Regions from separate parts of the Nonomuraea sp. CA-143628 genome, predicted to be linked through region 2. Evidence: riboswitches for the same ligand, from Rfam matches in the RefSeq annotation. Region 2 holds a riboswitch; each other region holds the start of a gene.

Region 1 (9,400 bases), 5.3 Mb from region 2:
GCGACGTCCGGGGTCGGCAGCCCGCACACCAGCCGTAGCGTGAGCGCGAGCCGCGCCTCCTGCGCGAGCGCGGGGTGGCAGCAGGTGAAGATGAGCCGCAGCCGTTCATCGGGTACGGCATCCTCCAGTTTCGCCGCATCACGGTCCGCCGGCCTGTGCGGGGCGAGCTCTTCGGACTCCACCAGCAAGGGCATCTTCGAGCGGAAGGTCCGCTCGCGGCGGATCGCGTCCATCGCCCGGCGCTTGGCCGTGGTGGTGAGCCACGCCGCGGGGTTGGCGGGGATCCCGTCGCGTTCCCAGACCGAGAGTGCCGCGGCGTACGCCTCCTGTACGCACTCCTCGGCCAGGTCCAGGTCCTGCGCGACGCGCACCGTCGCGGCGAGCACGAAAGCCCACTCGCGCCGATGCGCGTCAGCCACCTCCTGCCCCGTCTCCGGGTGTCCCGCGGCCGTCATCGAGTGGTGGGCGCGATGCCGCCCGCGACGGGGCGCACCTCGACGCCGCCACGACCCCACTGGACGGCGGGGTTGCGACGCGCCAGGTCCAGGGCGGCGTCCAGGTCGGGGGCCTCGATGACGCAGACGCCGGCGATGACCTCTTTAGCGTCGATGAAGGGCCCGTCGGTGATCACGTCGCCGCGCAACGAGGTGGCGGTGTCGGCGGACCGCAGCGCGTACGCCGCGATCATGGCGCCGGAGTCGACGAGGTCGTCGGCGTGCCGCTGGCTGGCCGCCTGCTGCTCGGGGGTGTAGTCCCCGGCTCCGGCGTTGTCGAAGATGAGGATCGCGTACTGGGCCATGAGGGTCTCCTTGGCTGTCTGTCCGGTCGGTACGCCTCTACGTCGGACGGGCGAGGCGAATTCGACAGACCGTACGCGAACCTTTTCCAGATGCGACCCGGGGCGACTTCAACCCGCTACTTGACGGATCGGCGAGCCGGTCGGGCTGTGCGTGGCGATTTCATTGCGATGGAATTACCCAGGTCAGGGGTGCGTTGTACCCATCTGTGCGCCTGGCCTAGACGGTGAGTATCCCTCTGGCCGCGCCGCCAATGTCCGAGTACGGACGTCATACCCATCACATGCATCACAGGCGATCACCTGTGACCGCTGAACCCGCCTGTGCGCGGGACCGGGGACCCATGTCTCGATCGGGGCTAATCGGCACGTCAACGTGCCGTAGGGCAGCTTCCACGCCCGAGCCCGTCAGCTAACCCGGTAAGCGGAATGGAAGCAAGGAGTCATCATCATTATCCGCACCCCCAAGATCAGCTATGCCAAGATCGCGCTCGGCGCGACCCTCACCGCCGCCGCCCTCGGCGCCCACACCGCGGCGAACGCCGCCACGGCCCCCGCAGGGCACACCCCCGCCGCGGTTCAGGCCGCCCCGGCCTCCGCGCAGGGCGGCAGGAACGGCGAGGCCAAGGTGAACGCCACCGCCCAGCAGGTCCTGAACCTGGCCAAGGCCCAGGTCGGCACGTCCGAGGACGCCAACGGCGGCGGCACCAAGTTCCAGAAGTGGTACATGAACTCGGCCCGCGCCGCCGAGACCGTCCAGCGTGACGGCGGCAGCAGGCAGGACTACCTGAACGCCGCCTGGTGCTCGATGTTCGTCTCCTGGGTCGGCGAGGAGACTGGCGCCCGCTCCCAGGTCGGCTGGGACGCCTACACCGTCGCCCACGCCAAGTGGTTCGCCGCCAACCACCGCTGGGGCACCGTGGCCAAGCCCGGCGCCGTGGTCTTCTACTCCTGGAGCGGCAGCAAGGACCTGAGCTCCATCAGCCACGTCGGCTTCGTGGTCAAGGACAACGGCGACGGCACGATCTCCACGATCGAGGGCAACACCGGCAACGGCAAGGTCGAGCAGCGTGTCCGTCCCACCTCCCAGGTCGTCGGCTACGGCTACCCGCACTACGCCGCCTGACAGGCGGCCTGGCGCCTCTGACACCCCTTGAGCAGCGCGCCAGCACCGGAGGTGGAAAGATCGTCGCATGCCGATCGATCCCCACCTGCTCGCCGTATTCACCGCGACCACTATCGTCGCTCTGATCACCCCCGGGCCCGACATGCTGTTCGTGCTGGGATGCGGCCTGCGGGGAGGCCCCCGCGCCGGGCTGCTGGCCACGGTCGGCGTGATCACGGGTGACGCGTTGTACGTCGCCGCGGCCGCCGCCGGGCTCGCCGTGCTGCTGACGACGTTCCCGGTCGTGTTCACGGTGCTGCGGCTCGCCGGCGCCGCGTACCTGATCTACCTGGGCATCCAGACGATCCGCAAGCGCAAGAACAGCCAAGCCGACGATCCGGCCGGTCGCGGAATGTCCGGCCGGCGTGCCTTCCTCAACGGCGTGGTCTCCTCCATGGCCAATCCGCAGACGTTCACGTTCATGATCGCTTTCCTTCCGCAGTTCATCGATCCCGCGGCGGGGCCGGTCTGGCTGCAGTTCGCCATCCTCGGCGCCGTCCTGATCGTCCTGGAGTTCCTGGCCGACGCGACGGTCGGCGTGCTGGCCGGGCGGATCGGTGGCTGGCTGCGCGGCCGTCAGGCGGTGCGCCGCCGGCTCGACGCCGCGACCGGGAGCGTGTTCATCGGTCTGGGCGTCACCCTCGCGGTCGAACGCTGACCGGCCGCGGGATTGAACCATCCATCAGTCAGGCCCGTGTTGAGGGGCGAACGTCGCACGTGCCGTTGTTCATGGGCAGATGGGAATCAGCCATGTCTCGTCGCGCAATCGTCCTGCTCTTAGGCACCACGCTCGCCGCCTCGGTCTTCGCCGGACCGGCCTCCGCCGGCACCGACACCACCCCGCCCAGCGCCCCGACCATCCTTTCGGCCTTCGAGCAGCCGTTCCTCGAGTTGATGTTCAGTTACTCGCTCTCGACGGACGATGTCACCCCGAAGGCCGCGATCACGTACGAGCTCTATCTCGACGGCGTCTTCGAGAGCGCCATCAACCCGTTCATCCGCCCCAATTCCCGAACAGCTCCGTGGCCTTCGCCTACGCCGACGCGCCCGGACCGGTCACGCTGACAATGCGGGCAGTGGACGCCGCGGGCAACAGATCGGCGTTGAGCAACGCCGTCACGGTCACCGCGGTCGAATAGATCCGAAGGTAGGCCGGCTTCCCAACCCCGGCTCGGCGAGCCGGGGTCACCTTCACCTCGCGTGACATGCCGAACAGCAGCGGCACGTTCGATTCCCTTGCGATGGCCTCTTGACGTGGGCCGATGTGCATGAGGTACATTCCTCGGCAATAGTCTGGGAAGTTCCCAGATAGTAAGGGAGTCCCACGTGGAACAGCGAGGGGGAAGCCCTCAGCTGCTGCGCCGGATCAACGACCGCGCGGCGCTGCTGGCTCTGCTCGATCGAGGGCCGCTGACCCGGTTGGAGCTGGAATCACACATCGGCCTGTCGAAACCGGCGACGGCCGACCTCCTGCTTCGGCTGGCGGAAAGTGGTCACGTACGGCGCGCGGGGCTCCGGGAGGGCGGCAAAGGGCCGCGCGCGCAACGCTGGGCGGTCAACGGCGCGCTGGCCTACGTGGCGGCGGTCGACCTCACCCCGCGCGCGCTGGACATAGCGGTCTCCGACATCTGTGGGGAGATCGTCGCCGAGCACCAATACCGTCCCGGCGAGGAGGCGGATCTCGACGTCGAGGATCTGTGCCGTGCGGTCTCGGCCGCCACCGCCGAGGTCGGCCTGACCCCTGGGCAACTACACAGGGTCGTCGTGGGAGTGCCCGGTTCCGTGGACGCGCGCACCGGGCACCTGGGCTTCGCCCCGCACCTGCCGCCGTGGCAGGGCTTTGACGTCCTGGATCGGCTGTCGGGAGCGCTCGCCACGTCGGTGGCCGTCGAGAACGACGTCAACCTGGTCGCCCTCGACGAGATGGCGATCGGCCAAGCCGTCGGGGTCGACGACTTCGTGCTGATCTGGATGGGGCGCGGGATCGGTGCCGCGGTGGTCTCGGGCGGGCGTTTGTTACGGGGCGCGTCCGGTGGTGCCGGCGAGATCGACTGGATGCCCTGCCCGCCCTCCGGCGCAGGCGGTGGCCGGCGCATCGGTGACGTGCTCGGTATCCGGGCGGTGATGGAACTGGCTCACGCGCACGGGCTCGCCGGAGACGATCTGGAGAAGCTTCTCGCGGAGGATCTCGACGCGGACCCTGTCGCCCGGTCGGCCTTCCTCCGTGACCTGGCGCGCCGGGTGGCACTGGCCGTCGCAGGTGTGGTGTCCGTGATCGATCCCGAACTGGTGGTTCTCACAGGCGACGTCGGCAGGGCCGGCGGCAGCGTCCTGTGCGGCCTGGTCACCGAGGAACTGGGCGAACTCGTCCTTCCCCGGCCAACGATTCAACCAAGCCTGCTGACCGGCAACCCGGTTCGCTCAGGCGCGCTGCGGCTGGCATTGGCCGGAGCGCGCGAAGAGGTGTTCGCCATCCATCCCTGACGGCAGCCTCACCCCTTGACCTGACCATGGCGGCGGGTCAGCAGTTCACCCCCCTTGGAGGGTTTCGATGCGACGAATCGGTGTCGCGGCGGCGTGTGCGGCATTCGCGCTCCTCGCGAGTGCGTGTGGTGCGGAGACGGGCTCATCGGGTACGGCCGCCGCGCCGAGCGCCGACGAGAAAGTTTCCCTCAGCGTGTGGAGCAAGTTCAGCGGTCGCGAGCTGGGAGTGCTCCAGAAGGTGCTGGACGGTTTCCAGGCCAAGCACCCGAACATCACTGTCAAGAACCAGGGCAGCCAGGACGACGACAAGGTCGCCCAGGCGATCAGAGGAGGAAACCCTCCAGACGTCGCCATCTCCTTCTCCACCGACAACATCGGCCAGTTCTGTTCCAGCGGTGCCTGGCAGGACCTCAAGGCCTACATCGCCCGCGACAAGGTGGACCTGAACCAGCTTCCCGCCGCCACCCGCGCGTACACCGAATTCAAGGGCACGCGCTGCGCGATGCCGCTGCTCGCCGACGTGTACGGCCTCTACTACAACAAGGCGATGTTCGCCAAGGCCGGCATCAGCGCGCCCCCGAAGACGATGTCGGAGCTGTTCGAATACGCCAAGAAGCTGACGGTGCGAAACCCCGACGGGTCCATCAAGGTCGCCGGCTTCGTGCCCACGATCGGCTTCTACGCCAACCACGTGCAGATGTGGGCGGCCAACTGGGGCGCCCAGTGGGCGGGCCAGGACGGAAAGTCCGCTCTCGGCACCGATCCCCAATGGCAGGCGATGCTTGAGTGGGGGAAGAAGTTCACCGACTTCTACGGGCGCGACAAGCTGGCGAAGTTCACGGCCGGTCTCGGCCAGGAGTACTCACCGGATCATGCCTTCGAAAAGGGGCAGATCGCCATGGCGATGGACGGCGAGTTCCGCACCGCCTTCATCGAGGCCGAGGCACCCAAGCTGGACTACGCCACGGCTCCGTTCCCGGTCGCGGACAACAAGCCTCAGCTCTATGGGGGTGGCTACACCACCGGCACGATCATCGGGATTCCCAAGGGCGCCGAGAACGCCGGTGCCGGCTGGGAACTGGTCAAGTATCTGTCGACGGATTCCGGCGCTCTGCAGGAACTGGCCCATGGCCTCAAGAACGTCCCGTCCACGGTCCCCGCGCTGCAGGATCCGACGCTGCAGAAGGATGCCCACTTCAAGACCTTCCTCGACATCTTCGCCAACCCGAACCTGGCCACGAACCCGGCCAGCGCGAACGGCGGCGCCTACCTCAAGACCGCCGAGGACTTCTCCATCGCCTTTCAGGGCGGGGGCGTCCCCGACCTGAAGGCGGGACTGGCCAAGACGGGCGCGCAGATCGACGCCGACGCGCAACTCGGCAGCTGAGCGCTGATGACCGCTACACCACGCACCACGCATGTGGCCGGATTCACCAGGTGGATCCGGCCGCGGCCGGGACACTGGATACGGCCGCTGGCTTTCATGGCCCCGGCGCTGGCCGGATTGGCGCTGTTCGTCGGCTACCCGCTCGTCGCGCTGGTCTACTACTCCTTCACCCGCTACGACCTGCTCAACACTCCGGTGTGGGTCGGACTGCGCAACTACGTCTTCCTCCTCTGGGGCGATCCGCTGGCCCGGACAGCGGCCTACAACACCGTGTGGCTGGTCGTCATCATCACCGTGCTCCGCCTGGTCTTCGCCACCGGAGTCGCGGCCGTGCTGGTCCGGGTCAGGAACGGCGCGGGGTTGTTCCGGACGCTGATCTACCTGCCCGCGCTGGCTCCGCCGGTGGCGGCCACCCTGGCCTTCACCTTCTTGTTCAATCCCGGCACCGGGCCGGTGAACACGGTGCTGAGCTGGTTCGGCGTCTCCGGGCCGCTGTGGTTCAGCGACCCCGCGTGGGCCAAACCCGCGCTGACCCTGCTCACTCTGTGGGCCTCGGGCGAGCTGATCATCATCATCATGGCGGGGATGCTCGACGTGCCCGGTGAGCTCTACGAAGCGGCGTCCCTGGACGGCGCGGGCTCGGTACGGCGGTTCTGGCACGTCACGCTTCCGGCGATCGCGCCGGTGCTCGTCTTCGGAGTGATCAACTCCATCATCCTCGGGCTGCAGTACTTCACCCAGGCGGTGGTCGCGGCCTCGGTGGCCTCCGGGTCGGCCGACATCGCCGGCAGCAGGCGGGCCATCGGTTACCCGGACAACTCGACGCTGACCTTCCCCGTCTGGCTCTACCAGCAGGGGTTCCACTACTACAACATGGGCTACGCGTCAGCCATGTCCATCGCCCTTTTCGTGGTCTCGACGGTGTTCACCGTGTTCTTCGTGCACCGTCTGCGCCGTGCTTCCCATGCTGAGGAGGTGGCGTGATGGCCACTCTCACCACCACTACCGAGGTCGCCTCCGGCTCGACGTCCCGGCGCGGCCCGGCGCACCGCCGGTCGAACCGGCGCGGCATCATGCGCTGGATCGCGGTGCACAGCATCGCGCTGGCCCTCGGGCTGATGTTCGTCCTGCCACTGGTCTTCGTCGCGCTCACCGCGTTCATGTCGGACCGGCAGGCGTTGACGGCCGATCTGTGGCCACGGTCCTGGCATCCGGGGAACTTCGCCGAGGTGTTCCACACCGCGCCGCTGCTGAGGTATCTGGGCAACAGCATGATGTACTCGCTGCTCGCCGTAGCCGGGATGCTGCTGTCCAGCGTGCCGGCCGCCTATGCCCTGGCCCGGATGCGCTGGCGGGGCCGCCAGGCGGTGTTCCTGGTGATCATCGCCGCCATGATGATCCCGCCGCAGGTCCTGTCGGTCCCGCTCTACATCCTGTGGGCCCGTGTCCACCTCACAGGCACCTTGTGGCCGCTGATCCTGCCGTACTTCCTGATCGACGCGTTCAGCATCTTCCTGCTGCGGCAGTTCTTCCTCACGGTCCCGCAGTCCTACCTCGACGCCGCCCGCGTCGATGGCTGTGGCGACCTGCGGACGCTGCTGCGTGTCCTGCTCCCGATGACCCGGCCCGGCATCGCGGCGATCTCCCTGTTCTGCTTCATGTACACCTGGAACGACTATTTCGGGCCGCTGCTGTACGCCGGGGAGAACCCGGACGAGTGGACCCTGTCGCTGGCCCTGGCGTCGTTCCGGGGCACACACCAGGTGCAGTGGAACCTCACGATGGCCGCCACGGTAGTGGTCATGCTGCCGGTCATCCTCCTCTTCGTACTCGCTCAGAAGTCCTTCGTCCGAGGCATCACTTTCACAGGAGTCAAGGGTTGAAACTCACCATCGTCGGAGGCGGCTCCACCTACACCCCGGAGCTGGTCAGCGGGATCGCCGATCAGTACGCCGCTCTCGATATCGAGGAGATCGCGCTGGTCGACCCTGACACCGAGCGGCTCGAGGTCGTGGGCGGGTTCGCCCGCCGCCTCCTCGATCATGCGGGTCATCCGGCCAAGGTACGCCTCACCGCCGATCTCGAGGCCGGTGCCGACGGGGCCGCCGCCGTACTGCTCCAACTACGCGTCGGCGGCCAGGCCGCCCGCGTGACGGACGAGAGCGTGCCGCTGGAATGCGGGTGCGTCGGTCAGGAGACCACGGGTGCGGGGGGCCTGGCCAAGGCGCTGCGCACTGTGCCGGTGGTCCTCGACATCGCCGAACGGGTGCGGCGGATCTCCGGTGAGAAGACCTGGATCGTCGACTTCACCAACCCGGTCGGAATCGTCACTCGCGCGCTGCTCAACACCGGTCACCGTGCGGTGGGACTCTGCAACGTCGCCATCACCTTCCAGCGCTGGGCGGCCGGGCGACTGGGTGTCGCTCCGGAGACGATCGAGCTGGAACACGCCGGGCTCAATCATCTGACCTGGGTGCGTGCCGTGCGCGTCGACGGGGTGGATGTACTTCCCCGGCTGCTGTCCGATCATGGCGACCAGCTCGCCGACCACGTCGGGCTCCCTGCCGCCGTGATGCGCCGGCTCGGCGCCGTACCGTCCTACTACCTGAAGTACTACTACCGTCACGACGCGATCGTGGCCGACCGGCGAGGCCCGTCACGAGCCGAGACCGTGAGCGAGATCGAGCACCGCCTCCTTGAGATGTACCGCGATCCGAGCCTGGTCGCCAAGCCGGCGTTGCTGGAGCAACGGGGTGGCGCCTACTACTCGGAGGCGGCGGTGCGGCTAGTGGCGTCCCTGCTGGGCGACAAGGGAGATGTGCAGGTGGTGAACGCCCGCAACGGCTCCACCTTGCCGTTCTTGCCCACCGACGCCGTGGTCGAGGTCCCCGCCCGGATCACCGGCACCGGCCCGGCGCCACTGCCGGTGGCCCCGCTGCCGCCGGCCATCAGGGGCCTGGTCGCCCACGTCAGCGCGTACGAGAGTCTCGCCCTGGAGGCGGCGCTGCACGGCGGCCGTGACCGGGTGTTCGACGCGCTGATGGCGCACCCGCTCATCGGCCAGATCGACCAGGCCGCGACCCTCGCCGACCGGCTGGTCGCCGTCAACCGTGACTTCCTGCCCTGGGCGGCGGCGTGATCGACGGAGTGCTGGCGATCGACGGCGGCAACTCGAAGACGGACGTACTCCTCGTCGCGGCCGACGGTACGGTGCTGTCGCGGGTGCGCGGTCCCGGAGCGTCCGCGCAGAAAGTAGGGGTCACCGCCAGTGCCGCCGCTCTCGACGCGCTGGTCCGGCAGGCGGCACGGCAGTTCGATCCAGCGGCTCGCGCCCCGTACGCCCGGCACACCGCGGCCTACCTCGCCGGAGTCGACTTCGGCCGGGAACAGCAGGCGCTGACGCGGGAGTTGGCCGAGCTGGGCTGGTCGGAGGAGATCACCGTCGACAACGACATCTTCGCGCTGCTGCGCGCCGGCACCCCTGGGCACGGTGTCGCCGTGGTCTGCGGGGCAGGCATCAACTGCGTCGGCGTGGCGCCGGACGGCAGGACCTTGCGGTTCCCCGCGA
Region 2 (9,400 bases):
TATCCCCTACGCTTTGATGCTGTGAGCGACGAACTTCCCGAGCAGATGCGCATCCGGAGGGAGAAGCTCGACCGCCTTCGCAGTGAGGGCGTCGATCCTTACCCGGTGACCTTTCCCCGCACGGCGACCAACGCGGAGGTCAGGGAGAAATACCAGGCCCTCGATCCGGACACCGCGACCGGTGACAAGGTCGGCGTCGCGGGCCGCGTCATGCTCAACCGCGTGGGCGGCAAGCTCTGCTTCGCCACGCTCCGCGACGGCAGCGGCGACCTGCAGGTGATGATCTCGCTCGACAAGGTCGGCGAAGAGTCGCTGGCGGCCTGGAAGCGCGACGTCGACCTGGGCGACCACGTGGGTGTGGAGGGTGAGGTCATCACCTCCCGCCGCGGCGAGCTGTCGATCCTGGCCGACCGCTGGCAGATCACCGCCAAGTGCCTGCGCCCGCTGCCGGAGAAGCACGTCGGCCTCACCGACCCCGAGGCCCGCGTACGCCAGCGCTACGTCGACCTCATCGTCAACGACGAGGCCCGGGAGATGGCCCGCATCCGCAGCGCCACGGTGCGCGCGGTGCGCGACTTCTGGCACGAGGAGGGCTACCTCGAGGTCGAGACGCCCATGCTGCAGCCGATCCACGGTGGCGCGGCGGCCCGGCCGTTCAAGACCCACATCAACGCGTACAACATGGAGCTCTACCTTCGCATCGCGATCGAGCTCTACCTGAAGCGGCTCGTGGTCGGCGGCATCGAGAAGGTCTTCGAGATCAACCGCAACTTCCGCAACGAGGGCGCGGACTCCACGCACAACCCCGAGTTCACCATGATCGAGGCGTACGGCACCTACCTCGACTACAACGACATGGCCGACCTTACCCAGCGGATGTACCAGAAGGCCGTCGTGGCCGCCCTGGGCACCTCTGTGGTCGTTCACGACGGCGTCGAGGTGGATCTGGGCATCCCGGAGTGGCCGCGCATCACCCTGTACGGGGCGGTGTCCGAGGCGCTCGGCGAGGAGATCACCACCGAGACCCCGCTGGAGCAGGTCCGGAAACTCGCCGACGGGCGCGAGATCCACTGGGACCCGAAGTGGGGCCAGGGCAAGCTCGTCCAGGAGATCTTCGAGGCCCTCGTCGAGCACACGCTCATCCAGCCGACGTTCGTCATGGACTACCCGCTGGAGACCTCCCCGCTGACCCGTCAGCACCGCGACAACCCGCTGCTGACCGAGAAGTGGGACCTCATCGGGTTCGGCACGGAGCTGGGCACCGCCTACTCCGAGCTCGTCGACCCGGTCGAGCAGCGCCGGCGCCTGGTGGAGCAGTCGCTGCTGGCCGCCGGAGGCGACCCTGAGGCCATGCAGCTCGACGAGGACTTCCTGCAGGCGCTGGAGTACGCCATGCCGCCCACGGGTGGCATGGGGGCCGGGATCGACCGGATGATCATGGCCTTCACCGGCAAGAGCATCCGGGAAACGATCTTGTTCCCGCTGGTCAAGCCGACCAACTGACCCACCTGCCACCGAAGGGTGTCGGCCCGGCTGCCACGCCGGGCCGCATCGGTTCTGTCGGCCCGGCTCCCACGACGGGCCGTACCCGTCCGGCTCGCCGGTTCGCGGGCGCTGTCGGCGGTGAGGTTGACAGCGGTCCAATCTCCTGCGGCGAGTAGGAGAACGCGGGCGGCGATTTCCGCCAGTTTCTTTACGCGAGCGACGACCTTCGCCAGTTTTTTGACGCGGGCCGACGCGGTGAGCCGGCCATCTCCCGACCGCCTGCGCCGGGCCGCGATGAGCGGCGCCCCCTATGGCGCATGAACCGTTCATGGTCTTTGGCACGCACTGCCGACCCGGCCGCGCGGGGGTACGAAGGAGTGCCCCAAGCAGCCACATTTCCGATATCTCGCATATTGAAGGCGAATAATATTCGCGTTTTGTGGATCTAAGCCCAGCGGGTCCACAGTGCCCCTGGGGAGAGGGCTGTAAGGGCGGCTGTGATCCCTCATCGAGCCCCGAAGTGTGCCGACATATGGCGAGTACTTCACATACTGCCGATCATGTCAATGGCGATGGTCAGAGAGCGGTATTCGCTGGCTTGACGACCTTTCCAGAATGCGTTTACCGTCTGCGAGGACGAGCAGCAGCCCTGCTCGGACATAGACGTCTCGAGTTCTGCTGTTGGGGGGAGGGCTCCCGATGTATGTGCTCACTGAGGGCGTCGAGCTTAGCCACGCGGATCTGGCGTTGCTGGCGGAGCTTGCCAAGGGGGTCACGGTTGATCGGGTTGGCAGACGACTGGATATCAGCGGGCGCACGGTACGCCGGAGACTTCGGGGTATCTGCGATCGCATCGGCGTCGCCACCGCGATCGAGGCCGTTGCCTGGGCCGCCCGCCGTCAGCTCATCTGACCGCTCTATCGGCCCAGCCGCCCGGGCTCCAGCCGTCAGAGTGCTTGTCGTGGTGTCCGGAGGTCAGTCGGCGATGCGTACGGCGCCCGCGAACGGACGGCGGGCGATGGACGCGATGCGTACGACGTCGCCGGTCTGCGGCGCGTGGACCATCATGCCGCCGCCGATGTAGATGCCGACGTGGTGCAGGTCGCCATAGAAGAAGACCAGGTCGCCGGCGCGCAGCTCCTCCTTGGAGATGTGCCGTCCGGCCGTCCACTGGTCGCCGGTGTAGTGCGGCAGTGAGATGCCCACCCGCTGGTAGGCCGCCATCACGAGGCCGGAGCAGTCGTACGAGGTCGGCCCCTCGGCGCCCCAGACGTACGGCTTGAGCTGCTGCGTGAGCGCCCACCTGGCGGCCGTGGCCGCCTTGCCGGCGCCGATGACCGGCAGGTCGACCCGCGTGGCCCGGGTGCCGGGACGGCCCGCCTCGCCGATCGCCCGCTTGAAGAGGCTGCTCTCGACCTTGGTGACGAGACTGGTGATCTTGTCGCGCTTGGTGCCGAGGTCCTCGACGATCTTCTGGACCTCGTCGATGCGCGTCTTGGCGCTGGCTCTGGCCTCCTCGGCGGCCTGCCTGGCCGTGGTCACCTGGTTGACCTCGAAGCCCTGCTGCTGCTCCAGCGCGTAGGTGGTGGCCGCCCGGTCGAGGAAGTTCTCGGGGTCGTCGGAGGTGGCGAAGTTGAGTGGCTGGCCGAAGCCGCCGTTGATGTAGGCGCTCTGGGCCAGCAGCGCGGCCTTGGCGTGCTTGGCGGCCAGATCGGCCTCGCTGGTGGACAGCGTCTTCTGGGCCGCCTCAGCCGTCTTCTTGGCGGTCTTGAGCTTCTCTCGCTGGCCGTTGAACTGCTCGCTGAGCGTCTCGATCTCGGTGTGGAGCTCCTCGGCCTGCTTGGACAGGTCCTTCAGCGAGGGCTTGGGATCGGCGACGGCGGAGCCGACGGGTATGGCGAAGAGGAGGGTGGCGATGGTCGCCGCGATGACACCCAGTCGGGTGGGGATCTTCCGGAGCTCCGGAGGGCGGGCGTGAGCGCCTGCCGGCTTCCCCTCGCGATCGCGGGTCTGCTTCACCAACCAGCTCCTCTCATCGGCGCCTACCGGGTTAGCTGACGGGTTCGGGCCGGAGCAGCCCTACCGAACGACTCGCTCGGATTCACCCCATGGGTGGTGGCGTCGGGATGAGGTCGCCACCGGCGGGTCCCCGGCTCCCCTTACGGGGATTGGGCGCGTCTCCACGCTGGCTCGCGTGAGTGACATCGTCGCTGGACACTAGTGCACTCCGGGTTCGTGCTCAACCAGAACTGCCAAGTCTGTAGAGGTTTCGCAACCGAAGGGTCACGAGGTGGTCTCGTGCCTGCCGGTGCTGAACAAACTTTATGTCCTTTTTGCACCAAGTTCGCCAAGACATGGAAGCCTGTCGGCCAAGGGGATCCCTCATCGTGCTCGATCAACCACGAGATGTCATGAGATGGGAGAGACGTCAGAGTTAGGGGGAGGCCGTAATCGGATCTGTACGCTGGAGACCCATGGAGCAGGTCGCCGAAGTGACAGTCCCGGACACGGAAGTCGTCGTCCGGCGTGCCCGCACGCCGGATGTCAGGACGATCCGTCTCCTGGTCGACACCTACGCGGGCGCCGGGCCCCGGCTTCTGGAGAAGGCCACCGTCACTCTGTACGAGGACGTGCAGGAGTTCTGGATCGCCGAGCGCGGCGGCCAAGTGGTCGGTTGCGGCGCGCTGCACGTGCTTTGGGAGGATCTCGCGGAGATTCGCACGGTGGCCGTCGATCCGGAGTTCCGAGGCTTCGGAATCGGGCACCGGATCGTCTCTTCCTTGATCAAAACGGCCCGGGAACTCGGCCTGCGCCGGGTTTTCTGTCTGACTTTTGAGGTGGATTTTTTCGCGAGGCATGGATTCCGTCCCGTACAGGGCACTCCGGTCTCACCCGAGGTCTATGCGGAGCTGCTGGCCTCGTACGACGAGGGTGTCGCCGAGTTCCTCGACCTCGAACACGTCAAGCCCAACACCCTGGGGAACACCCGCATGCTTCTCCACCTGACATCGGGTGACGCGGACCTTGACTAATGGGAAAGGTGATTGTTGATACCTATGTCGATACGTTGGGCAGCACAGGCATGTGTCCTGACACGTGCCACATGCGCACTCGAAGCGAGGTGACACGGTGAGCACCGGACAGCCGCCGTATCCACAGGACGAATCCGGCGAGAACTCTGCGCCTGGCGGATCTGAATACGGACATCACAACGCGGGCCGTCCCTATGGCGAGCCCGACCCGGATGCGACGGTCGTTGGCTACCGGGCGGACGACGCCTACGGTCAGCAACCCAACTACGGGCAACAGCAGCCGGGCTACGGCCAGCAGCCGCAGTACGGTCAGCAGCAGCAGCCGGGCTACGGCCAGCAGCCGCAGCAACCGCAGTACGGGCAACAGCCCCAGTACGGGCAGCAGCCCGGCTACGGCCAGCAACCGGAATACGGCCAGCAGCCCAGTTACGGTGGGCAACCCGGATACGGTCAGCAGCAGGCTTCGGGTCAGCAACCCGACTACGGCCAGCCCAACTACGGTCAGCAGCCGCAATCGCAACCCGGTTACGGCCAGCAACCGCAGTCTCAGCCTGGATACGGCCAGCAACCCAGTTACGGGCAGCAGCAGCCGTCCCAGCCGGGCTACGGGCAGCAGCAGCCGTCGCAACCCGGCTACGGGCAGCAGCAGTACGGCCAGCAGCCCCCGTCGGGCCAGCAGCCCGGCTATGGTCAGCAGCCCCAGTACGGCCAGCAGCCCGGTTATGGGCAGCAGCAGCCGTCCCAGCCGGGCTATGGCCAGCAGCAGCCGTCACAACCCGGCTACGGCCAGCAGCAGTACGGCCAGCCTGACTACGGTCAGCAGCAGCAGTACGGCCAGCCCGCCTACGGCCAGCCCCAGTACGGCCAGCAGCCCGGCTACGGGCAGCAGCAGCCGCACGGGGTCCAACCGCCCGGCGCCCCGGCCCCGCTCGCCGAGTGGTGGCAGCGGCTCGTGGCGAGGATCATCGACGGTGTCATCTTCGGCATCGCGAACTGGGTGATCGGTCTCGTCTTCGGGGCCATCCTGCTCTCCAGCTACAACTCCGTGACCGGCGTCTCAAGCGGCCTGCTGGGGGCGACCGCCTACGCTGCCGTCATCGCCATCGTGATGACGGCGGTGTACGTCGCCTACGAGTTCTTCATGACCAAGATGAGCGGCCAGACGGTCGGCAAGATGGTCATGGGGATCAAGATCGTGCCGACGGGCACCATGCTGCCTCCGGGCGGCCTGTCGAACGACGTGGCGCTCAAGCGGGCCGGCATCACCTGGGGTGGATACATCCTCGGCATCATCCCGTGGGTCGGGTCGCTGCTCGGCGGGATCGTCGTCGCCCTGAACGGCGCCTCCCAGCTCTGGGACAAGCCGCTGCAGCAGACGTTCGCCGACAAGTTCAGCAACACGGTGGTAGTGAAGATCAAGTAGTCTTCGCGGACGCGAAACAGAGGCCGGCCCGTGGCTGGCCTCTGTTTTGTATGTGCGGGCGGCGGCAAAATGGGTAGCGGTCGGTTCGCCGAAGGGGCGAGGTGGGTTATGACCGGGTTGCCGCCGTGGAGTGACGCCGTCCCCGCGGAATGGTGGGAACGCCTGGCCGCCCGGCTCATTGAAGCCCTCGTCTTCGGTGTCTTCTATTACATTCTGTTCGTCGCGCTGTGGGGCGGCTTCCGAACTGTCGGGTTGCTGGAGGTGTTCGACGGCCGGTTGCCCGGCGTGTTCGCCTGGCTGCTCGGTGGGCTGGGATATACGGTCTATGACTGGGCCGCGCATTCCATGAGCGGCCGTACGTTCGGCAAGGCGATCATGAGGATTCGCCTCGAACCGAGCGGCCTTCGGCGCGGTGCACTGCTGAAACGAGCCCTGGTCTATCCGGGAGCGGCGATGGTCATGGGCATTCCGGTGCTCAATGTGCTGGCCGGAATCTTCGTCTTCGGCGTCGGGATCCTCATCTTGATCGACAAGCCGCTGCAGCGTGGGCCGCACGACCGGCTCGCCGGAACGCGGGTGATCAAAGATCTCCGCTGAGCCTTGTGGGCCTGGACAGAAGTCTTTCCGCAAAATTTTCGCTTGATCCGGTAAGGAGCCTGGAGAGACTGGCATTAGGCTATGGGGCGTCCGGGTTGCCGGATGTTGGCGCACATGGCACATGGACGGCATCCATGTACCACTATGGTCAGGTGCGGGCGGTTGTCCACCTCGTGAGGCATGAGGGGCGCTCATGCCCAGGCCGCTTGTGGATAAAGCGCCCATCGAAACCCCCGTCCGCTGTGGAGGCGAGGACGAATGCAGGCCGTTACCGACGTATTGTCAGCGCTGATCCCGCCGGTGGTGGTGGGCGCCGCCTTCATCTTTGGCGTAGTGAAGTTGGTCCGATCCGAGGCCGCTGGACGCCGTCCAAACCCCCAGGATCAGGCCGAGAACCACAACTGAGCCGCAACTGAGCCGCCGCTCAGCAGAATCTCTCTAGCGCTGAATTGTCTCCGCGCCTTTCCGGGTATATGTTTGCCCTGGCGAATGAAACAATGCTCCGCGAAAGGATTGCGTAGATGGCCAAGCAGATCCAGGAGATTCTCATCGATGACCTCGATGGGGGCGAGGCCAATGAGACGGTCAGCTTCGCTATTGACGGCTCCTCCTATGAGATTGACCTGAGCGACCTTAACGCCAAGAAGCTGAGGGACGCGCTCACGCCTTTCGTACAGCACGCTCGTCGGTCCGGTGCCGTGACCACGCGTCGGCGCGGTCGCGGCGGGCAGCGTGCGATGAGCCGCGAGAAGAGCTCGGAGATCCGGCAGTGGGCCAAGGCTCACGGTCTGCCGGTGAGCGAGCGTGGCCGAATCGCCTCTACCGTGGTGGAGAAGTACGAACAAGCTCACTAGAGAGCCATCTCCTGACCATGCGCTTATGCCGCTCGCCTAAGAACCCCGGCGAACGCCATAAGCGCATGATCATTTATAGCTGTCTCTCAAATGCTGGACGGTTCGTGACGGCGATCTTCTAATCGCCCATATGTGATCATTTTGGGCTGCCCGCTCGGTCGATTCCGGGCGGTTTTCTGGCATGGTGCGTTCCAGCCCCCGTGTGGGCTCCCCGGTGCGGCGACGGTCTGGATCGGTAACCGTGACCGTCCGGATCGGTAACCTCGCTGACCGGACCGGCGATTTCGCGGCCCGCGCGTGCCGTCCCGGGATCGGGATTTCGCGGCCTGCCGGGTGCCGTGGTGCGATCGGGATTCCGCGACTCGCGAGTGCCGTACCACGATCGATTGGCGGCGGGCGCGCTTCCTTACATAGGATGTTCGGGTATGGCTCACGGATGAGGCATCGGCGATGCGCGGGCGGGCTCTCTCCCCGGCACCGGCCGCAAGCCGATCCATGTTGATCTGCCGACGTCGTGGCGACCAATTCCAGGCGCTTCACGAGAGCGTCCTAAACATCGTTCGCTTGCGGCGTATCGGGAACACGTAACCCCCGATCGGTAGTTGGATAGAGGGTGAACGCCCTGCTCCCGGGGAACGTCTCTGCTATAGAGCGTGTCAGTGGCAGTGGGCACGGTTCGCCGAGCCAGGGCTAGCATGCGGGATGACGGGACCGGATTTACCGGCCTGACTGACCGCTCTGTGAGGAGCGACGAGATGTTCGAGAGGTTCACCGACCGAGCAAGGCGGGTTGTCGTCTTGGCCCAAGAAGAGGCCAGGATGCTCAACCACAACTACATCGGCACTGAGCACATTCTTCTTGGTTTGATCCATGAAGGTGAGGGCGTAGCCGCCAAGGCTCTGGAGAGCCTGGGCATCAGCCTTGAAGGAGTGCGTCAGCAGGTCGAGGAGATCATCGGCCAGGGCCAGTCGGCTCCGTCGGGGCACATTCCGTTCACCCCGCGGGCCAAGAAGGTTCTTGAGCTGTCGCTCCGTGAGGCTTTGCAGCTGGGTCACAACTACATCGGCACCGAGCACATCCTGCTCGGGCTCATCCGTGAGGGTGAGGGTGTGGCCGCCCAGGTGCTGGTCAAGCTTGGAGCCGATCTCAACCGTGTCAGGCAGCAGGTCATCCAGTTGCTCCACGGTTACCAGGGCAAGGAGCCGGCCGCCGCGGGTGGCCCGCAGGAGTCGGCCCCGTCGACCTCCCTGGTGCTCGACCAGTTCGGCCGCAACCTGACCCAGGCCGCCCGCGAGGGCAAGCTGGATCCGGTAATCGGCCGTGAGAAGGAGATCGAGCGGGTCATGCAGGTCCTCTCCCGGAGGACCAAGAACAACCCGGTTCTGATCGGCGAGCCCGGCGTCGGCAAGACCGCCGTCGTCGAGGGCCTGTCACAGAAGATCGTCAGGGGCGAGGTGCCCGAGACGCTGAAGGACAAGCAGCTCTACACCCTTGACCTCGGCGCTCTGGTGGCGGGTTCGCGCTACCGCGGCGACTTCGAAGAGCGCCTGAAGAAGGTGCTCAAGGAGATCCGCACGCGCGGCGACATCATCCTGTTCATCGACGAGCTGCACACGCTCGTCGGCGCGGGCGCGGCCGAGGGCGCGATCGACGCCGCCAGCATCCTCAAGCCGATGCTGGCGCGTGGCGAGCTGCAGACCATCGGTGCCACGACCCTCGACGAATACCGCAAATACCTGGAGAAGGACGCCGCTCTGGAGCGGCGCTTCCAGCCGATCCAGGTGGCCGAGCCCTCGCTCAGCCACACGATCGAGATCCTCAAGGGTCTGCGCGACCGCTACGAGGCGCACCACCGGGTGTCCATCACCGACGGCGCGCTGGTGGCCGCCGCGCAGCTGGCCGATCGCTACATCAGCGACCGCTACCTGCCCGACAAGGCGATCGACCTCATCGACGAGGCGGGTTCGCGGATGCGCATCCGCCGGATGACCGCTCCGCCGGACCTGCGC
Region 3 (9,400 bases), 2.8 Mb from region 2:
ATCGAGGAGATCGTCGATTCCGGATTCGTCGGGGTGTCGCTGCGCGTGCACGATGAGCGGGGCGAGTGGGCCGGCAGCGCCGGGGCGGCCGAGCTGGGCGGGACCGCCAAACCCCCGATCAACGGACATGTCCGGATCGGCAGCACCACCAAGACCTTCACCGCGACCCTGGTGCTGCAACTGGTGGCCGAGGGCAAGGTCGAGCTGGACACCCCGGCGGCGCACTACCTGCCCGAGTTCGGGCTTGACGAGCGGATCACGGTGCGGATGCTGTTGCAGCACACCAGCGGGCTGTTCAACTTCAGCGGCGAGGTCTACGACGACGGGACGGTCGTCATGGGGATCCCCATCCCCTACGGCACCACGGGCAAGGAGTGGGTGGACAACCGGCTCAAGACCTACCGGCCGGAGGAACTGGTACGTCTGGCGTTGTCCAAGCCCGCGCGGTTCGAGCCGGGCACGGGCTGGAGCTACTCCAACACCAACTACGTGCTGGCCAGGCTGCTGATCGAGAAGGTCACCGGCCGTTCGGTCACCGAGGAGCTGCGCCGGCTGATCCTGGAGCCGCTCGGGCTGTCGGGCACCATGGTGCCCGACGCCTCACCGGAGATCCCCGCGCCGCACGCCCACGCCTACTACCGGTACGAGGACGCCGGTGAGCAGAAGACGATCGACATCACCCGCCAGAACCCCTCGTGGATCTCCGCCGGTGGTGACATGATCTCCACCCTCCAGGACCTCCACACGTTCGTCTCCGCGCTGCTGGGCGGCAGGCTCCTGCCGGCCCCGCTGCTGGCCGAGATGTGCGCCCCGCGCCCGACGGGCATCCCGAACATGGACTACGGCCTGGGAGTGTTCGTGGTGACCACGGACGGCGGCACGGTCATCTCCCACAACGGCGCCGCCGTGGGCCACGCGGCGCTGATGTCCAGCACACCTGACGGCAGCAAGACCCTCGTCGCCGCACTGAACTGCGTGGACGACGCCGACCTGTCCATCGCGGCGGCATTCCAGAACGCTCAGCAACGGCTCCTCAACGAGGTGTTCGGTGGTGGGCAGGCCGATCCGGCTTAGTCGCCGAGCTGGAGTACAAGGCAGGATTTGGCAGATGAACGGAGTCACGATCGGGCAGGCGGCGGCATTCGTCGATGTCACGGTGAAGACGGTGCGGCACTACCACAAGCTCGGCTTGGTGAAGGAGCCGGAACGCGACAGCTCCGGCTACCGGAGATACGGATCGGCCGAGTTGTTGCGGCTTGTGCAGGTGCGGACGCTGGCCGCCGCCGGGGTGCCCTTGGCCGAGATCGGGTCCCTGCTCGACGCTGACCCCGCGTTGTTCGCCGCCGCGCTCGCCGACGTCGAGCGGCAGCTCGACGATCGGATCGAGGAGTTGATCGCGCGGCGTGACACGCTGCGCCGGCTCGCCGACGGTGACCGGGCGCTGCTGCCCGACCGTGCTGTGGCGCTGCTGGAGCGGCTGTCCGGCCTCGGCTTCTCCGCGGCGGACGCGGCGGCCGCGCGGGAGGGCTGGGTGCTGGCCAGGGCCCTGGTCCCCGAGGGCTTCGACGACTACCTGTCTCATCTCGAGCATGCCCTCGAAGACACCCGGTTCGTCGCCTTGATCAAGCGTGGCGCCGAAGCCGCGGACTGGGAACCGGACGATCCGCGCATCGCCGAGCTCGCCACCGCGATGGCCGACCACTTCCTCGCCAATCCCGCACACCTGAAGATCGTGACCGGCCTGCAAGCCCGCACCGAGGCCGCGACCCGATACGAGCTGATCGCCCATCACGGCGAAGAGCGGGGATCGGCCGCGGCCCAGGGGATCGCGCTCGTCGAGACCAAGCTCCGCGCCGCCGGTGTCCGCATCCCCAGACCAGGCACCCACTGACCGCGCCCGGCCGGGCAGATCTAGAACATCGAGATGTGCACGTGGTCGAGGTGGTTCTGGGTGATGCTGCCGCGGTCGGACATCGAGCTCCACCCCGAGCCCTGGTTGATGCGCTGCTTCCAGATCACGTACTTGACCCCGAGCTTGTCCTTGTTCTCCAGCGCCCAGGCCGCCACGCGGTCGCCGAGTGCCTGGTTGGCCGCGCTGGGCATGCTGCCGCCGGTGCTCATCATGAAGTCGCACGCGCGCCCCAGCGGGTGCTCGCCGCCGCCGCCGTCCGAGCGGAAGCAGCCCACCTCGTACGGCAGCGCGAAGTCCTTCTGGATCAGCCCGCGGATCACCCGCATCCGGGCGGTGATGTTGTCGGTGCCTGAGGGCAGTTCGGGCGCCCAGCTGCCGTCCGAGCGGCGGCCGGGGCCGAACGGGATGAGGCCCTTCAGCTTCTTCTGGATGTCCTTGATGACGCCCTGCGCGTCGTCCCGCTGCTTGGCCACGTTGGCCGCGTCCTCGCGGATCTTCGCCTCCAGGGCGGTCGCCTGGTCCGCGGCCGCCTTCTTCTCGTCACGGGCGGTGGCCACGCCCTGCACGACCGCCTGTTGCTCGGCCGCGAGGTGGTCCAGCAACGCCGCGCTGGAGGCATCGGTCGGCAGAGTGAGGTTCGGCAGCGCGCCGGTGCCGTTCTGGTACTGCAGGCGCGCGAGCTCGGTGACCCGTTTCTGGGCTGTGACGAGCTGGGCCTCCGCCGTGGCCAGCCGTTTCTTGGTCGTTTCCGAATCCTGCTTGGCCTTGGCGAGTTCGACGCGCTTGAGGTTGTAGGTCTCGATGAGCTTGTCGACCTTCTTGTCCAGCTGCTTCAGTTCCGCGCGGAGCTGGGCCTCGCTGGGCTTGGGGGCGGCGGCGGCGGGCGTGGCCGTGAAGGCGCCGAAGGCCATGGAAGCGGTGGTGATGAGAGTGATGGCGAGACTCGAGGGGGACGCAGCCGCCACGAAGGGTTCCTCTCCCTATGCCGGCCGGGTTAGCTGACGGGTTCGGGCAGGGAGATGCCGCCTTACCACCTGAGTGGATTCACCCCAAGACGCGATGGGTCCCCGGCTCCCGGGCCACGCACCCGGGATTAGGCCAGCACCGACCGTTTCGGCCGGCGCTGAAAAGGGATATTAGTGGTAAATCCAAGGTCATGCGACTCCAAGCGGAAACCAATTAGAGATCTACCTGTGATTTAAGCATGCGTGCGGCTTCCTCCGGCAGGACATCGTTGACGAACGCGCCCATGGCCGACTCCGAGCCCGCCAGATACTTGAGTTTCCCGGGCGCCCGTCTGATGCTGAACAGCTCCAGGTGCAGATAGGCCAGGTCACGATCCTGCCGCACCGGTGCCTGGTGCCAGGCCGAGATGTACGGCATGGCGACGCCGAACAGCCCGTCGAGCGCCCGCAGCACGGAGGTGTAGAGCGGGGCGAAGGCGGCGCGTTCCTCCTCCGACAGCGCGGCCAGGTCCGGCACCTGCCGGTGCGGATAGACGTGCACCTCGAACGGCCAGCGGGCGGCGGCGGGCACGAACGCCGTCCACAGCTCGTTGGCCGCCACCACGCGCACCCCGGCGGCCCGCTCGGCCGCCAGCACGTCGGCGAAGAGGTTGCCGCCCCGATGCCGGGCGGCCGCGCCGAGCTGGAGCTTGGTCCGCGGGGTCACGTACGGGTAGGCGTAGATCTGCCCGTGCGGGTGTGGCAGCGTGATGCCGATCTCCTCGCCCCGGTTCTCGAAGCAGAACACCTGCTCGACGCCCTCGATCGCGGACAACTCGGCCGTACGGTCGGCCCACGCCTCCATGACCAGGCCCACCTGCTCGTCGGAGAGCCGCGAGAACGACGACGAATGCTCAGAGGTGAAGCACACCACCTCACACCGCCCCACCCCCGGCCGGACCTCACTCAGCCCCCCGACGTCCCCGTAAGTCCCGAAATTTCCGGAAAACGAGGGGAAGCGGTTCTCGAACACCGCCACGTCATAGTCGTACGCCGGGATCTCCGAAGCCCTCGTCTCGGACGACGGGCACAGCGGGCACTCGTCGGCAGGGGGCAGGAACGTACGCGTCTGGCGGTGCCCCGCCATCGCGATCCACTCCTCGGTGAGCGGGTCGTAGCGCAGCTCCGACGCCATCGGCCTGGGGTCGAGCGCCCGCCGGTCGATCGCGCTCCGGTCGGCGTCGTCGCGCCGGTCGAAGTAGATCAGCTCTCGGCCGTCGGCCAGGTGGGTGATGGTGCGTTTCACTGCGAGTCCTCCGCGATGATCAGTTCGCCGGCGCGTTCGCCCAGCTCCATGCGTGCTTCCTCGGGCAGCCCCGAGTCGCTGATGACCGCGTCCGCCTCGGTCAGATCGGCGATCGTGCTGATGCCGACCGTGTTCCACTTGGTGTGGTCGGCCGGGATGACCAGCCGGTGCGCCGCGTGCACCAGCTCCCTGTCGGTCTCCGACTCCAGCAGGTTGGGCGTGGTGAACCCGGCCCGCACGCTCATCCCGTGCACGCCGAGGAACAGCGTGTCCACGTGCAGCCGCCGGATCGCGGCCACCGCGACCGGGCCGACGAGGGCGTCGGACGGCGTGCGCACGCCGCCGGTCAGCACGACCGTGCGGTCGGCGCGCGGGTTGCGGTGGAAGACGTCGGCCACCGGGATCGAATTGGTGATGACCGTGAGCTCGGGCACCGAGATGAGGTGGTGGGCCAGGGCCCAGGTGGTGGTCCCGGCCGACAGTGCGACCGCGGTGCCGGGCCGGACGAACTGGGCGGCGCGGCGCGCGATGGCCTCCTTCTCCTGCTGCTGGCGGGCGGACTTGGCGGTGAAGCCCGGCTCCTCGGTCGAGCCGGGACCCAGCGCGGTCGCGCCGCCGTGCACCTTCTCCAGCAGCCCGCGCTCGGCGAGCACTTCGAGGTCGCGGCGGACCGTCATGTCGGAGACGCCGAGCTCGCGAACGAGGTCGGCCACCCGAACGCCGCCGCTGCTGCGCACGCGTTCGAGAATCGCCTGCTGGCGCTGCTGTGCGAGCACGCCCCCGCTCCTTCCAACAGATTCCACCAAATTATGACACGACTTTGTTGGGGAATGTTAGGTCGTACGGGTTGTGCGGTAGACCACAGCGCGAGACGTTGGGAAGCGGACCGATCACTGGAGGTATCCATGGCGAAGCGATCACGCAAGACCAAGGCGCGCAAGAAGAAGAAGGCCAACCACGGCAAGCGCCCGAACGCGAACTGACGGCCGGGCCCGGCCGCGGTGAGCTCCGTTCGTTCACCCCGGCCGGTGCGACGGCTCAGCTCGGGAGGCCGTGCAGGGCCTCGTCGATGCGCTCCTGCGGGAGCGGGTAGTCCTCCATGCTCCCCGACAGGTAGCGGTCATAGGCGGCCAGATCGAAGTGGCCGTGCCCGCACAACGCGGTCAGGATCACCTTCTCCTCGCCGCTCTCCCTGCACCGCAGCGCCTCGGCGATGGTCTCGGCCAGCGCGTGCGTCGGCTCGGGCGCGGGGACGATGCCCTCAGTACGGGCGAAGCGCACACCAGCCTCGAAGCACTCGGTCTGTGACCTGGTCACCGCCTCGAACAGGCCCAGCTCGTACATGTGCGACAGCAACGGCGACATGCCGTGATAACGCAGCCCGCCCGCGTGGATCGGGTCGGGCACGAACCCGTGGCCCAGCGTGTGCATCTTGAGCAGCGGCGTGAAGCCCGCCGCGTCGCCGAAGTCGTAGGCGTAGACGCCCCGCGTGAACGACGGGCACGCCTCGGGCTCGACGGCGCGCAGCGTGACGTCGAGGTTGCCGGCCAGCTTCTCGCGCAGGAACGGGAAGGTGAGCCCGGCGAAGTTCGAGCCGCCTCCGGTGCAGCCGATGATCAGGTCCGGCATCTCCTCCAGCTGGGCCAGCGCCTCCTCGCCGATGACGGTCTGGTGCATGAGCACATGGTTCAGTACCGAACCGAGCGCGTAGCGGGCATCCGGGTTCGCGCCGGCCACCTCGACCGCCTCGCTGATCGCGATGCCGAGGCTGCCGGGCGAGCCGGGGTCGTCGGCCAGCACCTTGCTGCCCGCACCGGTCATGGCCGAGGGGCTGGCGTGTACCGTCGCGCCGTACACCCGCATGAGCGAGCGCCGATAGGGCTTCTGATCGTAGGAGGCGCGGACCATCCAGATCTGGCACTCCAGATCGAACTGCGCACACGCGAACGCCAGCGCCGACCCCCACTGTCCCGCTCCGGTCTCCGTGGTGAGCAGCCGTACGCCTTCGCGGGCGTTGTAGTACGCCTGGGGGACGGCGGTGTTCGGCTTGTGGGACCCGGCGGGGGAGACGCCCTCGTACTTGTAGTAGATCCGCGCGGGCGTGCCGAGGGCCTTCTCCAGCCGGCGTGCCCGGATCAGCGGGGTCGGCCGCCAGAGCCGGTAGACATCGAGCACCTCCTGAGGAATGGGGATGTACCGCTCGGTGCTCACCTCCTGGCCGATCAGCTCCATCGGGAACAGCGGCGCCAGGTCATCAGGCCCCACCGGCTGCCGCGTGCCCGGATGCAGCGGCGGAGGCGGCGGCGCGGGCAGATCTGGAACGATGTTGTACCAGTTGCTGAGAGTCACCATCTCAGTGTGCGCCGGTTACCGCTCGCCCTCAATCAGGACCGCCATACGCGCGGGATGGTCGGCGCGCACCGCCACGTCGGCGGACCGCAGCGGCTCGGCCTCCCGCTCGTAACGCGCGTAGGCGGGCAGCCGCCACCGCTCGTCCTCCTCGGTCATGCGCCCCAGCGCCCCCTCGGACAGCCACAGATGCGCACTCACCTCGAACGGCAGCCCGCGGCCCAGCAGCAGCGTCCCGTCGAGCAGCAGCACAGCCCCCTGAGGCAGCGTCTGGTACGGCAGGCGGTACGCGCGGTCGGCCCGGCTGTCCCAGAGCGCGGGCAATACCTTGCCGGTCCCCTGGGGCCCCAGAGGCCCGAGCACCTCCCGGGTCAACCCTCCGGTGTCGAGCCAGTCGTCGTAGAAGACGTCGGGGTCCGTCCGGCCGTACTCGAGCCTGAGGGACGCGGGCCGCAGGAAGTCGGCGGCGGACACCCGCAACACGGCCCGGCCCCGCGTCCTGAGCGGCGCGACCAGCTCGTCCGCCAGCCGTTCGGGATGGGCGGGCGGGGCTCCGTCGACGGCGACCCGCGCGTAGGAGTCGCGCGGCAGGCCCGCGATCCGCTCGGCCAGCTCCTCGACCAGGGCCTCTCGGGAGATCGCTCGCGCACGCATCAACCCGAGCGTACGCGCTCACCCAAGGCCTGCGCGCTCACCCCGTAACCGCTCAGGCGGCGCCGGGGCCGCTGGGCCGTTTCCGGGGCCAGTCGGGCGGTCGCGGGACCGCTCAGGTGGGCCTGGGACCGCCCAGGCGGTGGTTGGGGCCACTCAGGCGGTGCGAGGGTCTTTCACGCGGTGCCGCGTGGCCACGTGGGCCCGTCGTCCTGCCTGGCGTGCCGCCCTCGGCGCACGCAATCGGGGCACACAGGTTCCCGCCGCGACCGAGCCGGGGCTTCCGGCGCGGGCTCACGCTGTGTACCTGCGGGAGCTGAGGTGTCGGAGTCGACCAGGAACATCGTGACGCGTTCCGGGTCGTAGCCGAAGGTGCGTTTGCAGCCGTAGCACCGGCCTATCGTCGTGATCCCTTTGTCCGCCATGCGGCCTCCCTATCGGGCACGCCCGGTACCGAGATCAAGAGCGTAACCGAGCTTGACTCACGAAGTGCGATAACAGCCGAAACCACCACAAGATCCTCAGGAACGGACCGCGTAGGCGGGAGGCCTGACGCGCGCACTCGCATGATGGCTACGTTGCTCGATATGAGCGACAGAACAAGATCACTTACCCTGGCGGACGTAGCCACGACATTGGACATGATCCTCGACGCGCTCGGAGCCGCGGACATCAGCCCGGCGTATCGCGTGTGCGGCACAAGCGCCGCACTCCTGCAAGGAGTCCCACTCCGCGCTGGGGACATCGACATCCTGCTCGCCGGCCGAGAAGACGTGGAAACATTCGCCGCGGCGCTCTCCTCGTTCCCCTGCCTAAATGCCGCCTCATGGTTCCCGGAATCTTCGCAATACTTCACCAGGTTCGCGGTGAACGGCGTCGAAGTGGAGCTCAGCACCGTCGAGCGGCAAGTCGATTCGGACGGTTGGGAATGTGTGGGCAGCGGCCCCTGGCAGCATTACGTCCTGGTCACCTGTGGTTCTCACCAGGTGCCGGTAGTCCGGCTGGAACTCCGGTTGGTCACGGAGCTCCTACGAGACCGGGCTGATCGATACGACCCGCTCCTCGACCACATGGGCACGCACGGGTTCGATTCCGCTCTGTTGCAACGGTCGATGAACGCCCACCGCATCCCCGCTGACCGCCGGCGTCAGGTCGAAGACCGCCTCGCGCGCTCTTCCCACGGCACCCCGTCCTGACGCTTCCCGTCTGCCTGGACGTGGCGCCCGGTCGCACAACGGGCAAAACAGAACGAAGATCACAAAGGCCAGGCTCCCGTACGGGATGACCTGGCCTTTTGTCGTGAGAGCGGACGACGGGAATCGAACCCGCGTAGCTAGTTTGGAAGACTAGGGCTCTACCATTGAGCTACGTCCGCGCGAACCGGTCGAAGTCTGGTCTAGACTTCATCCGGTCGTCAGGGCGTAAGCGTACCGGAGTCCCGGAGCGTGTGCGTACCCGGCGAGACGGGGCGTGGCGCAGCTTGGCAGCGCGCTTGCTTTGGGAGCAAGAAGTCGCAGGTTCAAATCCTGTCGCCCCGACCAGCTCGATGGCCACTTCCGATTCGGAGGTGGCCATCTGAGTGACCGGCTGGGTGACTAGGCCCCAGGGGATCCGCGCCACTCGAACCAGACACGGGGAAGGCGCTTGCGAGCGTCCTCCAGAGCCTCGGGCGTCCGTGCGCGGATATTGATGGTCGCGACACTGCCTGGGCGGTGCCACCACGACCGCTCAACACCTGGTGGCAACTCTCCGCTGTTCATGTGAGGGCTGAGGCACACCAATAGGTTGTCGTCCGCGTACCACCGACTGCCTGGCGCGCACGGTGATGACTCACTCGGATATGAGGGCAGGGGAAGAAGCTGGAACATCCGGTCCACGAGGGGAACCTCGTCCCGGCGGAGTTCGCCTCCAATGCCCAGGTCGCATTCGGTTCCGTAGGTGTTGTAGAGCGACTCGGTCAGGACCAGTTCGATGCAGTCAAGGGAGAGCCGTTCCATCCACGCGATCCCACGGATCCCGTGATCCTCGCAGCCGCAACTGGGGAGATGCACCACTGGCGGGTCGTCCAGGTGGAGATCGGCGAGCCGGACACCGCATTCCCACACGCCCTGGTTCTCAACGTGATGTGAGAGCAGATTCCATGGCTCGCAGACGCCGAGCTTGCTCAGCGGCTCCAGCCGGTGCATGGTGCCGCACAGGTCTTCGCGCAGCCCGAAGAGGGCGTACGCCTCTCTCAAT

The links. A riboswitch is a leader RNA that binds a small molecule or an ion and turns the genes downstream of it on or off. The one in region 2 is predicted to bind cyclic di-AMP.
Region 1: another riboswitch for cyclic di-AMP. It lies ahead of ACQP2T_RS40365 (CHAP domain-containing protein); the one in region 2 lies ahead of ACQP2T_RS01890 (C40 family peptidase).
Region 3: another riboswitch for cyclic di-AMP. It lies ahead of ACQP2T_RS14890 (coiled-coil domain-containing protein); the one in region 2 lies ahead of ACQP2T_RS01890 (C40 family peptidase).

The regions. Positions count from the first base shown of each region.
Region 1 is NZ_CP192072.1:8,869,383-8,878,782, forward strand. It holds gene ACQP2T_RS40355 (RNA polymerase sigma factor) at 1-419, opposite strand, end outside; gene ACQP2T_RS40360 (YciI family protein) at 452-799, opposite strand; cyclic di-AMP (ydaO/yuaA leader) riboswitch at 1,097-1,238, shown strand; gene ACQP2T_RS40365 (CHAP domain-containing protein) at 1,425-1,922, shown strand; gene ACQP2T_RS40370 (LysE family translocator) at 1,990-2,619, shown strand; gene ACQP2T_RS40375 (hypothetical protein) at 2,712-3,026, shown strand; gene ACQP2T_RS40380 (hypothetical protein) at 2,995-3,231, opposite strand; gene ACQP2T_RS40385 (ROK family protein) at 3,288-4,445, shown strand; gene ACQP2T_RS40390 (ABC transporter substrate-binding protein) at 4,513-5,832, shown strand; gene ACQP2T_RS40395 (carbohydrate ABC transporter permease) at 5,839-6,816, shown strand; gene ACQP2T_RS40400 (carbohydrate ABC transporter permease) at 6,816-7,715, shown strand; gene ACQP2T_RS40405 (6-phospho-beta-glucosidase) at 7,712-8,971, shown strand; gene ACQP2T_RS40410 (N-acetylglucosamine kinase) at 8,968-9,400, shown strand, end outside.
Region 2 is NZ_CP192072.1:386,625-396,024, forward strand. It holds gene lysX (bifunctional lysylphosphatidylglycerol synthetase/lysine--tRNA ligase LysX) at 46-1,503, shown strand; gene ACQP2T_RS01885 (LuxR C-terminal-related transcriptional regulator) at 2,185-2,397, shown strand; gene ACQP2T_RS01890 (C40 family peptidase) at 2,461-3,504, opposite strand; cyclic di-AMP (ydaO/yuaA leader) riboswitch at 3,510-3,670, opposite strand; gene ACQP2T_RS01895 (amino-acid N-acetyltransferase) at 3,960-4,517, shown strand; gene ACQP2T_RS01900 (RDD family protein) at 4,615-5,940, shown strand; gene ACQP2T_RS01905 (RDD family protein) at 6,049-6,537, shown strand; gene ACQP2T_RS01910 (histone-like nucleoid-structuring protein Lsr2) at 7,059-7,391, shown strand; gene ACQP2T_RS01915 (ATP-dependent Clp protease ATP-binding subunit) at 8,147-9,400, shown strand, end outside.
Region 3 is NZ_CP192072.1:3,183,953-3,193,352, forward strand. It holds gene ACQP2T_RS14880 (serine hydrolase domain-containing protein) at 1-1,074, shown strand, start outside; gene ACQP2T_RS14885 (MerR family transcriptional regulator) at 1,109-1,891, shown strand; gene ACQP2T_RS14890 (coiled-coil domain-containing protein) at 1,912-2,877, opposite strand; cyclic di-AMP (ydaO/yuaA leader) riboswitch at 2,882-3,022, opposite strand; gene galT (galactose-1-phosphate uridylyltransferase) at 3,092-4,162, opposite strand; gene ACQP2T_RS14900 (DeoR/GlpR family DNA-binding transcription regulator) at 4,159-4,938, opposite strand; gene ACQP2T_RS14905 (50S ribosomal protein bL37) at 5,068-5,145, shown strand; gene ACQP2T_RS14910 (TrpB-like pyridoxal phosphate-dependent enzyme) at 5,201-6,514, opposite strand; gene ACQP2T_RS14915 (uridine kinase) at 6,530-7,165, opposite strand; gene ACQP2T_RS14920 (hypothetical protein) at 7,750-8,358, shown strand; tRNA gene ACQP2T_RS14925 (tRNA-Gly) at 8,467-8,537, opposite strand; tRNA gene ACQP2T_RS14930 (tRNA-Pro) at 8,627-8,703, shown strand; gene ACQP2T_RS14935 (hypothetical protein) at 8,758-9,400, opposite strand, start outside.